DNA from 2 places in the Streptomyces sp. Je 1-4 4N24 genome. Region 1 is predicted to be linked to the other one. Evidence: riboswitches for the same ligand, from Rfam matches in the RefSeq annotation. Region 1 holds a riboswitch; the other holds the start of a gene.
What was found. A riboswitch is a leader RNA that binds a small molecule or an ion and turns the genes downstream of it on or off. The one in region 1 is predicted to bind cobalamin.
Positions count from the first base shown of each region.

Region 2: another riboswitch for cobalamin. It lies ahead of SLV14N_RS27970 (HoxN/HupN/NixA family nickel/cobalt transporter); the one in region 1 lies ahead of cobN (cobaltochelatase subunit CobN).

Region 1 covers NZ_CP110836.1:4,824,023-4,831,217, reverse strand. Annotated here, with positions in the region: gene SLV14N_RS20970 (DUF1876 domain-containing protein) at 1-174, opposite strand, end outside; gene SLV14N_RS20965 (DUF4097 family beta strand repeat-containing protein) at 394-1,125, shown strand; gene cobN (cobaltochelatase subunit CobN) at 1,308-4,919, opposite strand; cobalamin riboswitch at 4,953-5,090, opposite strand; gene SLV14N_RS20955 (cobalamin biosynthesis protein CobG) at 5,252-6,970, shown strand; gene SLV14N_RS20950 (precorrin-8X methylmutase) at 7,082-7,195, shown strand, end outside.
Region 2 covers NZ_CP110836.1:6,404,745-6,411,939, reverse strand. Annotated here, with positions in the region: gene SLV14N_RS27995 (class I SAM-dependent methyltransferase) at 1-310, shown strand, start outside; gene SLV14N_RS27990 (nucleoside/nucleotide kinase family protein) at 493-1,149, shown strand; gene SLV14N_RS27985 (hypothetical protein) at 1,112-1,522, opposite strand; gene SLV14N_RS27980 (MarR family winged helix-turn-helix transcriptional regulator) at 1,658-2,332, shown strand; gene SLV14N_RS27975 (alpha/beta fold hydrolase) at 2,329-3,177, shown strand; cobalamin riboswitch at 3,265-3,513, shown strand; gene SLV14N_RS27970 (HoxN/HupN/NixA family nickel/cobalt transporter) at 3,544-4,680, shown strand; gene SLV14N_RS27965 (VOC family protein) at 4,706-5,206, opposite strand; gene SLV14N_RS27960 (DoxX family protein) at 5,390-5,941, opposite strand; gene SLV14N_RS27955 (enoyl-CoA hydratase/isomerase family protein) at 6,118-6,915, opposite strand; gene SLV14N_RS27950 (CaiB/BaiF CoA-transferase family protein) at 6,912-7,195, opposite strand, start outside.

The DNA of each region.
Region 1 (7,195 bases):
CACCGCCAGCTCGTCGCCGATGGCCGGGACGTTCTCATCGGCAGGATTGCAGCGGGCCGCTCCCTGGCCGACCATCTGCCCGCCTTCCTTGCCGCGCAGCCTGGCCTCGGCCCTGACCTCGCTGTCGGTCTCGGTGATGCTGATCTCGGCGTTCCATGTCTTCGTGGCAGTCACCGGAAGCCTCCTCGTCCACCCCATGAGCAGCGCATGAACCGCCCCCACAAAAATCGTCGCACCGGCGCCCGCGGGTCGCACCTGGGGCTCACCACACCCGGATCCGGGGGATTTCCCCATGGTCCGGCCGCGACGGCGGCCATAGCCTCGTCACAGCGGGGGAGCAGGCGGGGCACGGGCCCTCACCTCGCCGACTACCGACCATTCACGGGGGAATTCATGCGTCAGCGGGTCCGCTTCATCGGGATCGTCGCGATGGCCGGCATCGGGGCGTGTGCCCTCAGCGCCTGTGGCTTACTGCCCGGCAAGACCTTCCAGGACGACGCCAGAGTGCCGAAGAAGATCACGTCCATCCGCCTGGACAGCGGCTCGGGGGGCCTCACGGTGCACGGCGGCAAGGGCGGCGGCACGGCCTCGGTCCACCGCGCGGTGTCGTACCACGGCGACCGTCCCGAGGGCGCCACCCACCGTGTCGAGGACGGTGTGCTGGTGCTCGCCGGCTGTGGCACGAACTGCACCGTGGACTACACGGTCGAGGTGCCGGCGGGCATCCCGGTGAGCGGGGAGACCTCGTCCGGGGCGGTGGAGCTGACCAAGGTGGGCCCGGTGAAGATGACCACCACCTCAGGGGACATCCAGCTGGACGGCGTGGCCGGCGCGGTCGACGCCCGGACCAGCAACGGCCGGATCACCGGCCGCGGTCTGTCGGGCGCGCGCACCTCGGCCGAGACCTCCAACGGGGCGATCGACCTCACCCCCGCCACCGCGCAGAACGTCCGGGCGAGGACATCCAACGGCGAGATCACGGTGCAGCTGCCGAAGGGCCCGTACCGGCTGTCCGCCGAGACCGACAACGGCGAGAAGCACATAGGCATCGCCCAGGACCCGGCGGCCCGCTTCCATCTGGACCTGACCACCAGCAACGGGGACATCACCGCGAAGCCCGCCTGACGGGCCGCAGCCTCCGGGGCGGGTGGTCGACCACCACGTCGGATAGCTTCCGGCCCCGGCCGCAGCCACCCGTCATGGCCGACCGCAGCCACCCGTCATGGCCGACCGCAGCCACCCGTCATGGCCGAACCGCGGCCTCCCGCCGGGGCGGGGGCCGAGGCCGGGCCCCGCCCCGCGGCGGGTCAGTCCTCCCCCTCCAGCTCCCCCTCGGTCTCCAGGAATGCCTGGCGCAGGGCCGCCAGTGTCTCGGCGTCCGGCTTTTCCCACATGCCGCGGGATTCCGCCTCCAGGAGGCGTTCGGCGATTCCGTGCAGGGCCCAGGGGTTGGCCTCCTCCAGGAAGGCGCGGTTCTCGGGGTCGAGGACGTAGGTCTGGGCGAGCTTGTCGTACATCCAGTCGGCGACCACGCCCGTGGTGGCGTCGTAGCCGAACAAGTAGTCCACGGTGGCGGCGAGTTCGAAGGCGCCCTTGTAGCCGTGGCGGCGCATCGCCTCGATCCAGCGGGGGTTGACCACCCGGGCGCGGAAGACCCGGGAGGTCTCCTCGACCAGGGTGCGGGTGCGGACCGTCTCCGGGCGGGTGGAGTCACCGATGTACGCCTCGGGGGCCTTGCCCTTGAGCGCCTTGACGGTGGCGACCATGCCGCCGTGGTACTGGAAGTAGTCGTCGGAGTCCGCGATGTCGTGCTCGCGGGTGTCGGTGTTCTTGGCGGCGACCGCGATGCGCTTGTAGGCGGTCTCCATCTCGGAGCGGGCCGGCCGGCCCTCCAGCCCGCGGCCGTAGGCGTAGCCGCCCCAGACGGTGTAGACCTCGGCGAGGTCGGCGTCGGTGCGCCAGTCGCGGGAGTCGATCAGCTGGAGCAGGCCCGCACCGTACGTCCCCGGGCGGGAGCCGAAGATACGCGTGGTGGCGCGGCGTTCGTCGCCGTGCTCGGCGAGGTCGGCCTGCGCATGGGCGCGGACGTAGTTGTCCCCGTCCGGCTCGTCCAGGCCGGCGGCGAGCCGTACGGCGTCGTCGAGCAGGCCGATGACGTGCGGGAAGGCGTCCCGGAAGAAGCCGGAGATGCGCAGCGTGACATCGATACGGGGGCGGCCGAGTTCGGCGAGGGAGATGGGCTCCAGCCCGTTGACCCGGCGCGAGGCGTCGTCCCATACGGGGCGGACACCCAGCAGCGCCAGCGCCTCGGCCACGTCGTCACCGGACGTCCGCATGGCGCTGGTGCCCCACAGCGACAGGCCGACGGACTGCGGCCAGTCGCCGTTGTCGTCGCGGTAGCGCGCCAGGAGGGAGTCGGCGAGGGCCTGGCCGGTCTCCCAGGCGAGGCGGGAGGGCACGGCCTTGGGGTCGACGGAGTAGAAGTTCCGGCCCGTCGGCAGGACGTTGACCAGGCCACGGAGCGGGGAGCCGGAGGGGCCGGCCGGGACGAAGCCGCCGTTGAGGGCATGCACGGCGTGGTCGATCTCGTCGGTGGTGGCGGCGAGGCGCGGGACGACCTGACGGGCGGCGAAGTCGAGGATGTCGGCGACCGCGGCCGGGTGGCCGTCGGCGACACCGGCCACCGCCGCCGGGTCCCAGCCGGCGTCCTCCATCGCCTGCACCAGGGCGCGGGCGGTGGCCTCGGCCTCGTCGGCGGTCGTACGGGTGGCCGCGGACTCGTCCAGTCCGAGCGCCTCGCGCAGACCGGGCAGGGCGGACGTACCGCCCCAGATCTGGCGGGCGCGGAGGATGGAGAGGACGAGGTTGACGCGGGCCTCACCGGCCGGCGCGCCGCCCAGGACGTGCAGTCCGTCGCGGATCTGGGCGTCCTTGACCTCGCACAGCCAGCCGTCGACGTGCAGCAGGAAGTCGTCGAAGCCGTCGTCGTCGGGGCGTTCGTCCATCCCCAGGTCGTGGTCGAGCTTGGCGGCCTGGATCAGCGTCCAGATCTGGGCGCGGATCGCGGGCAGCTTGGCCGGGTCCATCGAGGAGATGGCCGCGTACTCGTCGAGGAGCTGCTCCAGACGCGCGATGTCGCCGTAGGACTCGGCGCGGGCCATCGGCGGAACGAGGTGGTCGACGAGGGTGGCGTGCACCCGGCGCTTGGCCTGGGTGCCCTCGCCGGGGTCGTTGACCAGGAAGGGGTAGATCAGCGGCAGATCGCCGAGGGCGGCGTCGGGTCCGCAGGCCGCGGACAGGCCCGCGTTCTTGCCGGGCAGCCACTCCAGGTTGCCGTGCTTGCCCAGGTGGACCATGGCGTCCGCGCCGAAGCCGCCGTCGTCGGCGGAGGCCGCGATCCAGCGGTACGCCGCCAAGTAGTGGTGCGAGGGCGGCAGATCGGGGTCGTGGTAGATCGCGATCGGGTTCTCGCCGAAGCCGCGCGGCGGCTGGATGAGGATCAGGAGATTGCCGCGGCGCAGGGCCGCCAGCACGATGTCGCCGTCGGGGTTCCGGCTGCGGTCGACGAACATCTCGCCGGGCGGCGGCCCCCAGTGCTCCTCGACGGAGTCCCGGAGTTCCTGCGGCAGCGTGGCGTACCAGCGCTTGTAGTCGGCGGCCGGGATCCGGACCGGGTTGCGGGCGAGCTGCTCCTCGGTGAGCCACTCCTGGTCGTGGCCGCCGGCGTCGATGAGGGCGTAGATCAGCTCGTCACCATCGCCGGACTCCAGGCCCGGGACCGGCTCGGCGGTCTCGTCGCCGAAGTCATAGCCGTCCGCCCGGAGACGGCGCAGCAGAGCCACGGCACTGGCCGGGGTGTCCAGGCCGACCGCGTTGCCGATACGGGAGTGCTTGGTCGGGTACGCGGACAGCACCAGCGCGAGGCGCTTGTCCGCGGCCGGGATGTGGCGCAGCCGGGCGTGCCGGACGGCGATCCCGGCGACCCGGGCGGCGCGCTCGGGGTCGGCGACGTAGACGGGCAGACCGTCCTCGTCGACCTCCTTGAAGGAGAACGGGACGGTGATCAGCCGGCCGTCGAACTCGGGGACCGCGATCTGCGAGGCGGCGTCCAGCGGCGACAGCCCCTCGTCGTTCTCCTCCCAGGCGCTGCGCGGCCCGGTCAGGCACAGGGCCTGCAGGATCGGCACGTCCAGGGCGGCCAGCGCGCCCGCGTCCCAGGATTCGTCGTCGCCGCCGGCGGAGGCCTCGGCGGGCTTGCTGCCGCCCGCCGCGAGGACCGTGGTGACCAGGGCGTCGGCGGACCCCAGCGCCTCGATCAACTCCGGTTCGGGGGCGCGGAGGGAGGCCACGAACAGCGGCCGGGCACGCCCGCCCGCCGCCTCGATCTGCTCGCACAGGGTCCGGACGAAGGCCGTGTTACCGCTCATGTGGTGAGCGCGGTAGTAGAGCACGGCGACCAGCGGACCGCTCTCGTTGCGGCCTTCCCAGTCCAGCGGACCCCAGGACGGGGCGGGCTCCGGCGGCTCGAAGCCATGGCCGGTGAGCAGCACCGTGTCGGAGAGGAAGCGGGCGAGCTGGTCGAGGTTGGCGGGACCGCCGTGCGCAAGGTAGGCGTGCGCCTCGGCCGCGATACCGACCGGGACCGTGGACTGCTCCATGAGCTGGGCGTCGGGGGCCTGTTCACCGGTGAGCACGACGACCGGCCGGTGCTGGTCCTCGGCGAGCAGCACCTCCAGGCCCTCCTCCCAGGCACGGATGCCGCCGAGGAGGCGTACGACGACGAGGTCGGTGCCCTCCAGCAGCGCGGGGAGTTCGGCGACGTCGAGGCGGGCGGGGTTGGCGAGCCGGTACGGCACGGGACCCGTGGCCGCGCGGGCGCTGAGCAGGTCGGTGTCGGAGGTCGACAGCAGCAGAAGCATGCGAGCGCAGGCCTTCCTCGGGGTATCCGCGCCCCGGGTGGTCGTATGGACGGCGGGAGTTCCTGACTCACCCGGCAGCTGCCGGGTTCACAGTGGCGGGACCGCGCCGGATTCTCACCGGGCTTCCTCCCTTGGGCCCTAAGACCCTGCGCCGTCGCTGGCGTCCGGTGGGCCAGCCGACCCACCGACCTGCATAGTAAGGGCAGTGGACGGGGGAGGTAAGCGGGCCTCCGGACCGGCCGCAGCGGGACGGGGGCGCTCGCCTCCGTACCCGGATCCGGACCGGGAGCTTGGCCGGATCCGGCCCCGATGAGCCACCCGCCTCCGTGGGTATGCTCGCGGCCATGCCGCCCTCCCCCTCGATACGGCCCCAAGGTGCCGAACCGCCCATACGGGACCGCGGTGACGCCTGCCCGGGAGCGCTGCGGCTGCACTCCGCCGCCGACGGCCACCTCGCCCGAGTGCGGCTGCCCGCCGGAGACTTGACGGTACGTCAGGCCGAGGCGCTGGCCGACGCCGCGGACCGGCTCGGCGACGGCCACCTCTCGCTCACCTCCCGCGGCAACGCGGAACTCCGCGGCCTCCCGGACGGCTGCGGCGACCGGCTCGCCGTCCTGCTGCGCGACGCCGGTCTGCTGCCCTCCGAGCGCCACGAACGCGTCCGCAACATCCTCGCCTCGCCCCTTGCCGGACTCGACCGGCACACCCCTTCTGACGTGCGGTTGTGGGCCCGTGAGCTGGACGGACTGCTCTGCGCGAGCGAGTCCGCGACCGCGCTGTCGGGCCGCTTCCTCTTCGTCCTGGACGACGGACGGGGCGATGTGGCGGCACTCGGCGGGGATGTGAGCTTGGTCGCAGAACGGGGCGGGGTCGGGGCGCCGATGGGGGACGGGGAGCTGTCCGGGGCCGGGGACCAGCCTGGGTACGGGGGCCTGCCCGGGGCCGGGGATCTGCCCGGGGCCGGGGATCTGCCCAGATACGGATGCCCGGCCGGGTCCGGGGGTACCGCGCTGCTGCGGGTCGGCGACGACCCGGCGGCGCTGCGGATCGCCGGGCCGGACGCCCCGCGCGCCGCCCTCACCGCCGCCGAGGCCTTCCTGACCGCCGCTGAGGCGAGCGGCAGCGGCGCCTGGCGGGTACGTGAACTCCCGGTCGGACACGGTCTAACGGCCCGGGCCGTCGCGGAGCGACTGCGCGCGGCGGGCATCGGGTGCGCGGAGGTGGCCGGGGCGGTGGCTGCGGGGGTGGCCGGGGCCGGAACCGCTCATGTGGGCGGGTCCGCGGATGTGACCGGTACCACCGACGTAGCCGGGACCACCGACGTAACCGGGACCGCCGACGTAACCGGGACCGCCGACGCGACCGAGGCGCCCACACCCGCCTCCGCGCCGTACGCCGAGTCCGTCCCTGACGCCGCGTCCGTCCCGTTCACCCCCTCCGTCCCGTACGCCGGTTCCGTCCCGCCCCCCGCCTCCGTCCCGTACGCCGACTCCTCCGCCCCCGGCGTCATCGAGGGCACCGACGGCGCCCGTGCGCTCTCCGTCCTCGCGCCGCTGGGGCGGCTGTCGGTCGCCCAGTGGCGCCTGCTGACCTCCGTCGCCGCCGAGGACGGTGCCGGCGCGCTCCGCCTCACCCCCTGGCGCGGCATCGTCATCCCCGGGCTGTCCGCCGACACGGCAGTTCCCCGCCTGCGCGAACTGTCCACCGCCGGACTGATCACCGACCCGGACTCCCCCTGGCACCGCATCGGCGCCTGCACCGGCCGCCCCGGCTGCGCCAAGTCCCGTACCGACGTACGGGCCGACGCGTCGGCCGCCGTCACAGCGGGCACCCCCGTCCCCGGCGAGCCAGGACAGCAGCCCGCCCTGCGCCGGCTCCCCGTGTACTGGTCCGGCTGCGAACGCCGCTGCGGCCACCCGCGCGGCGCCTGGGTCGATGTGCTGGCGACGCCGGAGGGCTACCGCGTCTCCGTAGTACAGCCGCAGAGCACACCCGCCCCGCATCCCGCACCGGCGGCACCCTCCGCAGCTCCATGCCCCACCACCTCATGAACCGCCCCCGACCCACAGCGCCATGCCCCACCACCTCATGAACCACCCTCGACCCACAGCGCCATGCCCCACCTCCAGAACCGCCCCGTACCCGACAACCCCGAGGCCACAGTGACCGCGTTCGACTACGAGAAGGACGGGGCGACGATCTACCGCCAGTCCTTCGCCACCATCCGCGCCGAGGCGGACCTCGCCGGCCTGCCCGCCGACGTCAGCCGGGTCGCG
Region 2 (7,195 bases), 1.6 Mb from region 1:
CGCGGTGTACGACCCGGGCAACCGCATGCTGTACGGCTTCCTGAACGGCCTCGCCGGCCATCTGACCCCGGACGGCGAGGGCTGGCTGATCCTCTCCGACCTGGCGGAACACCTCGGGCTGCGTCCGCACGCCGCACTCCTCGACGCCTTCGCCGGGGCCGGCCTCACGGTCCTGGGCCGGCTCGACATCACCCCGCGCCATCCGCGCGCCCGCGACACCTCGGACCCGCTCCACGTGGCCCGCGCCGCCGAGGTCACGTCCCTGTGGCGCCTGGGCCTCACCAACCGGACTGCACCCGACGCTCGTTGAGCGCCGCCCGAGCGGTCATCTGACCTGCGGTCGCGCCTTCAGGGGTGTCTTACGACCGGAACGCGGCTCCGAGCGCCGCCGCCGAGGCGACCGTCGAGGCTCGGCCCCGGCCGGGGGGGGCACATCCGGCCGGGGGGCACATCCGGCCGCCGGCGCCGCCGATCGGGCACGATGGACGCACCATGGATCCCCGGCATCTGTTCTCCCGCGCCCGCCGGCTCGCCGATTCCGCGACTCCCGCCCGGCGCCGGCTGCTCGGCATCACCGGCCCGCCCGGCGCCGGCAAGTCCACTCTCGCCGCCCACCTCGTGGCGGAACTGGCCGGGCGGGCGGCGCTCGTCCCGATGGACGGCTTCCATCTCGCCGAGGCGGAGTTGCGCCGCCTGGGCCGTACGGACCGCAAGGGCGCGCCGGACACCTTCGATCCGGCCGGATACGCGGCACTGCTGGCGCGCCTGCGCGACCCGGAGCCGGACAGCGCCGTCTACGCCCCGGCGTTCGACCGCCGTATCGAGGAACCGGTGGCCGGCAGCATCCCCGTGGCACCCCACATCCCGCTCATCGTGACCGAGGGCAATTACCTCCTCCTGGACTCCGCGCCCTGGTCGCGGGTCCGCGCACTGCTCGACGAGGTCTGGTACGTGGACCTGGACACCCCGGAGCGGATCCGGCGACTGGTCGACCGCCATGAGCACTTCGGGCGCCCGCGCGCCGACGCCGAGCGGTTCGTCCACGCCTCGGACGAGGCCAACGCCCGTGTCGTGGCGGCCACTCGCGACCGCGCCGACCTCGTCGTCACCTTCACCCCCGAAGAGGCTCTGCCGCCCGGGGGCGCCTGACCTCCTGCCGCCCGCCCGCCAGCAGCCCGGCCACCGACAGTGCGCCCCACCCGACGGACACCGCCACCGCCGCCAGCTTCCGGTCGCGGCCGGGCAGCGTCACACCGAGCAGGACCGCATCCCCGAAGTCGGCCGCGATCCGCACATACGCGGCGGTGCGCAGCGCCGGGCCGTCCGGAGCCATCGCCATGGCCAGCCCGCTCACCGCGTCCCGCCAGGCCAGCGGGCGCAGCGAGGTGCGCGTGGCCCGGCCGGTCCGCCCCTCCTCATCGACCAGCCCCGAGGGCCGTGCCAGCAGATCGGGCACCGCGGCCACCGCCGCCCCGTAGACCGCCGTGGCGACCCCGACCGCACGCAACAGAACGACCTTCATTCGCCGTCCACCTCTCCTCGCCCATTCGCCACTCGCCCACCGGTCACACGAGCCTCAGCACACTCATCCGTCTCCTCAACTCCATTCCGCGGAAGACCCCTTCCCAAACGACATCACCGATGTCATCATGACATCATGAGTGTCATTGAGGGGGATATCGAGAGGGATGCCGACGGACCCGCCGGTGGGCACGCCGGCGGTGACGGCGCCGGGGAACCGACGGCCAGCGAAGATCTGCTGTACGACGTCATCCGACGCCTGTGGCCACTGCACCGCACGGTCGTGCGCGCGGTGGAACGCGAGCTGGCCGACACGGGCATGACCGCCGGCGAACACGCACTGCTGGACGCCCTGCACACCGAAGGCCCCCGCACCGTCCCGCAGTTGGCGCGCACGTTGGGGCTCGACCGCCAGCCGGTGCAGCGCTGGGTGAATCACGCCGCGGAGCTCGGCCTGGTCGTGACGGCCCCGAATCCCGCACACCGCCGCTCCTCCCTGATCCGGCTCACCGCCGAAGGCACGGCGGCGATACGCGGGATCCAGCAGTTCGAGGCGACGGAGCTGCGGCAGCGGCTGGCCGACCTGCCCGCCGAGGACGTCCGCACCGCACTGCACGTCCTCGACCGACTCGGCGAGGAATTCCGGCACCTGGCGAACGGCTCGCGCGTTCAACCGGAGGAAACCGACAGTCGGGGCAGTCGGGACAGTCGTGGCAGTGAAGGCAGTAACGGGAGCAACGGCAAGCCTGAAGGTCACGACAGCAGACCTGCCACCACCCCTCTCATGCACAAAGGACGGTCAGGAGCATGACGCAGAGAATCACCGCCTGGTCCGAGATCGACAACGGCCTCGTGCCGGTCGACGAGGGCGAGCTGTTCTACGAGACGGCCGGCTCGGGCCCTGCGGTGGTACTCCTGCACGGCGGCATGCTCGACCAGCACATGTGGGACGAGCAGTTCACCTGGCTGGTCAACTCCGGCCTGCGCGCGATCCGTTACGACTCCCGCGGCCACGGCCTGTCCTCCACCGTGACCGGGGACTACGCCAACCACGACGATCTGTGTGCCCTGCTCGACGCGCTCGATGTCCCCAGCGCGGTCCTCGTCGGCCTTTCCCACGGCGCGCGGGTCGCGCTCGACACCGCCCTCGCCCACCCGGACCGGGTGACGGCCCTCGCGCTCGCCGCCCCCGGGATCAGTGGCCGTGCCTTCACCGACCCCTTCGTCCTGGAGCACATCAAGGAGCAGGTCGCGGCGATCGGCGCACCGGACGGCGCGGAGCGGTATGTCGAGCACTTCCTGCGGATGTGGGTGGACGGGCCCCATCGCGAGCCGTCCGCGGTGCACCCGGGATTCCGCGAACGGATGCGCGCCTCGGCCGCGGCCAATGTGGAGGTCCATGCCGACGGTATGGGTGCCGGTATGCCGCTGGAGGTCGGCGCCGCCGGCCGCCTCGGCGAGATCCGGGTGCCGACGGTCGTGTTCGACGGCGATCTCGACAGCGGTGACATCTCCGCCAACGCCCATGCGATAGCCCTGACCGTCCCGGGCGCCCGAAGAGTCCGAATACCGGGTGCGGCCCATATGGTCAACCTGGAGAACACCCCGCTCTTCGACCACGAACTGCACGCCTTCCTCTGCTCCCTGGACTACTGACCCGCTCCTGGACCACTGACCCACCGCGGGCCGCTCTCCCTCCGCACGGCGGAAACCCCCGCACATCGAGCGCCGTCCGGGCGGCGGCTAGAGTGGCCGGGCCGTGGTGTTCGGGAAGCCGGTGACGGACCCTTGTGGTCCCAGTCCGGAGCGGCCCTCGCCACTGTGATCGGGGAGTTTCCACCCCTTCCGCAGGTGCCTGGCGCGCCTGCGGCGCCACTGACCGCAGCCCGCGGCCGGGAAGGCGGGGGCGGAAGCGGGCACCTTCCCCCAAGCTCTGAAGGAGCAGGGTGGTACCCCCAAGCCAGGAGACCGGCCACGGCATCTCACGAACTGATCCACGAGGTGCTGGAGCGTGACCGCCGGATGGCCCTGTCCACCGATACCCCGAACACCCCTGCCCCGGCCGCGTTCCGCTGGCGCCGGCAGGACACCCTCCGCACCGCGGGCCTGATGGCCGTCATAGCCGGGCTGCATGTCGTCGCCTTCGGCGTGCTCTTCCTGCTCGTGGTCCCGCACCACTACTCCGTCGGCAGCCAGGTCTTCGGCGTCGGGCTCGGCGTCACCGCGTACACCCTCGGTATGCGGCATGCCTTCGACGCCGATCACATCGCCGCGATCGACAACACCACCCGCAAGCTGATGGCCGACGGCAAGCGTCCGGTCTCGGTCGGCTTCTGGTTCGCCCTCGGACACTCCAGCGTGGTCGTGGCGATGGCGGCCCTCGTGGCCGGCGGCGCCCAGCTGGCCGGCACGCTGCTCGACGACGAGTCCCGTACGCACCAGATCCTGGGCACCGTCGGCACCACGGTCTCGGGAACGTTCCTCTACCTCATCGCCGCCCTCAACCTCGTCGCGCTGGCCGGGATCTGGCGGGTCTTCCGCGGGATGCGCGAGGGCCGCTACGACGAGGCCGAACTGGAGCAGCGCCTCGATGCGCGCGGCTTCATGAACCGCTTCCTGGGGCGGTTCACCCGCTCCATCTCCCGCCCCGGCCAGATGTTCCCGCTCGGCTTCCTCTTCGGCCTCGGCTTCGACACCGCGACCGAGGTGACCCTGATGGTGATGGCGGGCAGCGGCGCCGCGGCGGGCCTGCCCTGGTACGCGCTCCTGTGCCTGCCGCTGCTGTTCGCCGCGGGCATGAGCCTGTTCGACACCCTCGACGGCACCTTCATGAACTTCGCCTACCAGTGGGCGTTCTCCAACCCGGTGCGCAAGGTCTACTACAACCTCACCATCACCGGTCTGTCGATCGCCGTCGCCTTCTTCATCGGCACCATCGAGCTGGTGACCGTGCTGCACGACAAGCTCGGCCTCAACGACGCGCTGACCGGCTGGATTTCCGGCCTCGACCTCGACAATGCCGGCTTCATCATCGTCGGCCTGTTCGTGGTGGTGTGGGCCGCGGCGCTGGCGTACTGGCGGCTGGCCGGCGTCGAGAAGCGCTGGGCGGCGCGGGCCGGGCGAGCGGAGCCGGCGGAGCAGGCCACGCCCGGTACCTGAGGAAGCTCGGGCCGCCCGGGGCCCCTCAGGTGGCCGAGCCGGCGGCGGCGCCCGTCTCCCGGTCCGGGCCCCAGCGCTCCAGCGCCGCCCCCAGATCGAGGGGCAGCAGCCGGTCCGGCAGGTCCGGGCCCGGCCAGTCCTCCCGCGGGACCCGCCACATCACCTCGAACTCGTTGCCGTCCGGGTCCTTGGCGTACAGCGACTTGGCGACGAGGTGATCGCTGGAGCCCACCAGGGCGCCTCGCTCGGTGAGCCGCGTCCGGGCCGCGACGAGTTCGCCGAGGGTGCCGACCTCCCAGGCCAGGTGGTACAGCCCGACCCGCCCGGCCTCGGGCCCCGGCGCGTCCGGTGCCACCGCGAACAGCCCCAGATCATGATCGTTGTGTGAGCCGGGAGCGCTGAGAAACGCGGCCCGCCCCGGTATCTCGACATCCACCGCCAGCCCGAGGGCCTCGGTGTAGAACGCCACCGACCGCGGCACATCGCGGACGTTGAGCACCGCGTGGTTCAGACGTCGTACGGACATGGAGCCTGTTCTCCGATCTCCCGGCCGCGACACCACCGTGGCGCCGCCCCCTGCTTCTGCTCTACCTCGCACACCCGGCCGCTGCCCAGGGCCGGCCGGTATCCGACCGGCCGGCGTCCGGACCATGGCGCACTCCCGGTACCCCCGCGGCAAGGCAGCCGCCCCCGGGACTCATCCCAAGCGTCACTTCCGGACCAGCAGCACCCCGGCGGCCATCACCACACCCAGCAGCAGCGCGAGCAGGCCATGGACCGGCCGAGCTGCACGCAGGCCGGGCAGGAGACGGTCGATGGCGTAGCGGCCGGGCCCGGTCAGCGTGAGTGCCGCCGCACCGACGGTCAGCAGCAGCTCGTACTCCACCCCCTTGGGTGCGAAGAAGCCGCCGCCCCACTTCACGGCAAGGGCATTGATCATCGTGCCGACGACCGCCGCACCGGCCAGCGGCGTGAGCAGCCCGGCCGCCAGCCCGAGCCCGCCGAGCGTCTCGGTGAGGCCGGCGACGACAGCCATCGTCCTGCCCGCCGGATATCCGCTCATCGTGAAGAACTGCCCGGTCCCGTCCAGTCCCGGTCCGCCGAACCAGCCGAAGAGCTTCTGGGCGCCGTGGGCCGCCATGGTCAGTCCGAGCGCGAGGCGCAGCAGGAGGAGCCCGGCGTCGTAGCCGCGCGGAGAGGGGGCAGATCGTGTGGGGATGGCGAGGCGCGAGGACGCGAGGGTGCCGAGGGGGGACGTCATCAGGGGCGCTCTTTCGCATGTCGGGGGCGGCCCCGCGAGGCCGCGACAGTTACTTGAAACTTCAAGTCACGCCTCCGACGATACACAGCGCCCCCACGGCGAACAACAGGGCGTGCGGCGGGGGCATGCGGCGGGTCCGAGGCCATCACCTCGCACCCGCCGCACGTCATCCCTGCTCAGGGCCCGAAGGGCGGCTCCGGTGGGACTGCCGCCGGCTGCTGCCCGAGAAACGCGGCGATCGCCTGGCCGAAGTGCGACCGCGCCACCGCCGGCCGGGGATTGACGGCGGTGGCCTGCCGCTGCGGTCCCAGCACGGCACCGACCGCCAGCTTGGCGGCGTGGATCGCCGCCGGCGGCTGCGCGGCGACCGCAGCGGTGAGCCGGCCCGTGCGGTCGGTGAGTTGCGCCTCGGGAACCTGGTGGTCGGCCAGTCCGAGCTCCACCGCCGTGCGGGCGTCGACCAACCGGCCGGTGTAGAGCAACTCCCGTGCCACGGACGGGCCGGTCAGGGCGACCATGCGGGCGGCGAACGCGGGGCTGGCGAGGATGCCGAGCCGGGCGATCGGCATCCCGATCCGGGCGGAATCCGCCATCAGCCGCAGGTCGCAGGCGAGGGCGAGCTGGCATCCCGCACCGGCGGCGACCCCGCGGATCTCGGCGACCACCGGGACGGGGCACTCCTCGATCGCGGAGAACGCCTCTTCCATGTGCGCAAAGGACTCCTCGACGTAGGCGGGGTCCGCATCCACCCAGTCGGTCATGTCGGAGCCGGCGCAGAACGTGTCGCCGTGCCCGCGGATCACCAGCACCCGCAGCGACCGGCACGCCCCCAGTTCCCTGACCTGGCGGGCCAGCCGCACCCAGGCCTCGCCGGGGAGGGCATTGCGCCGGCTGCCGTCACCGATCCGGATCTGGGCGACCGCCCCGGTCCGGAAGGTCGCGATGGTGACGTCGGGGGCGGGTACGGCGGTCACTTCGCGGCCTTTCGCGCGCGCAACTCGGCCAACTGCCCCGGGTCGACCCCCATGGCGGTCAGCACGGGCGCAGTGTGCTCCCCGTGCCGGGGCGGCGGGGTACGCACGGTCGCCGGGTGGTCGGACAGCTTGATCGGCGAGGCGATGGTGCGCAGGGTGCCGGCACCGGTGTGCTCGAGTTCGGCGACCATGCCGCGCGCGACGACCTGGGGGTGCCGCAGCGCCTCGTCGACGGTGTTGATCGGCCCGACCGGTATCTCCGCCTCGGTCAGGAGCCCGG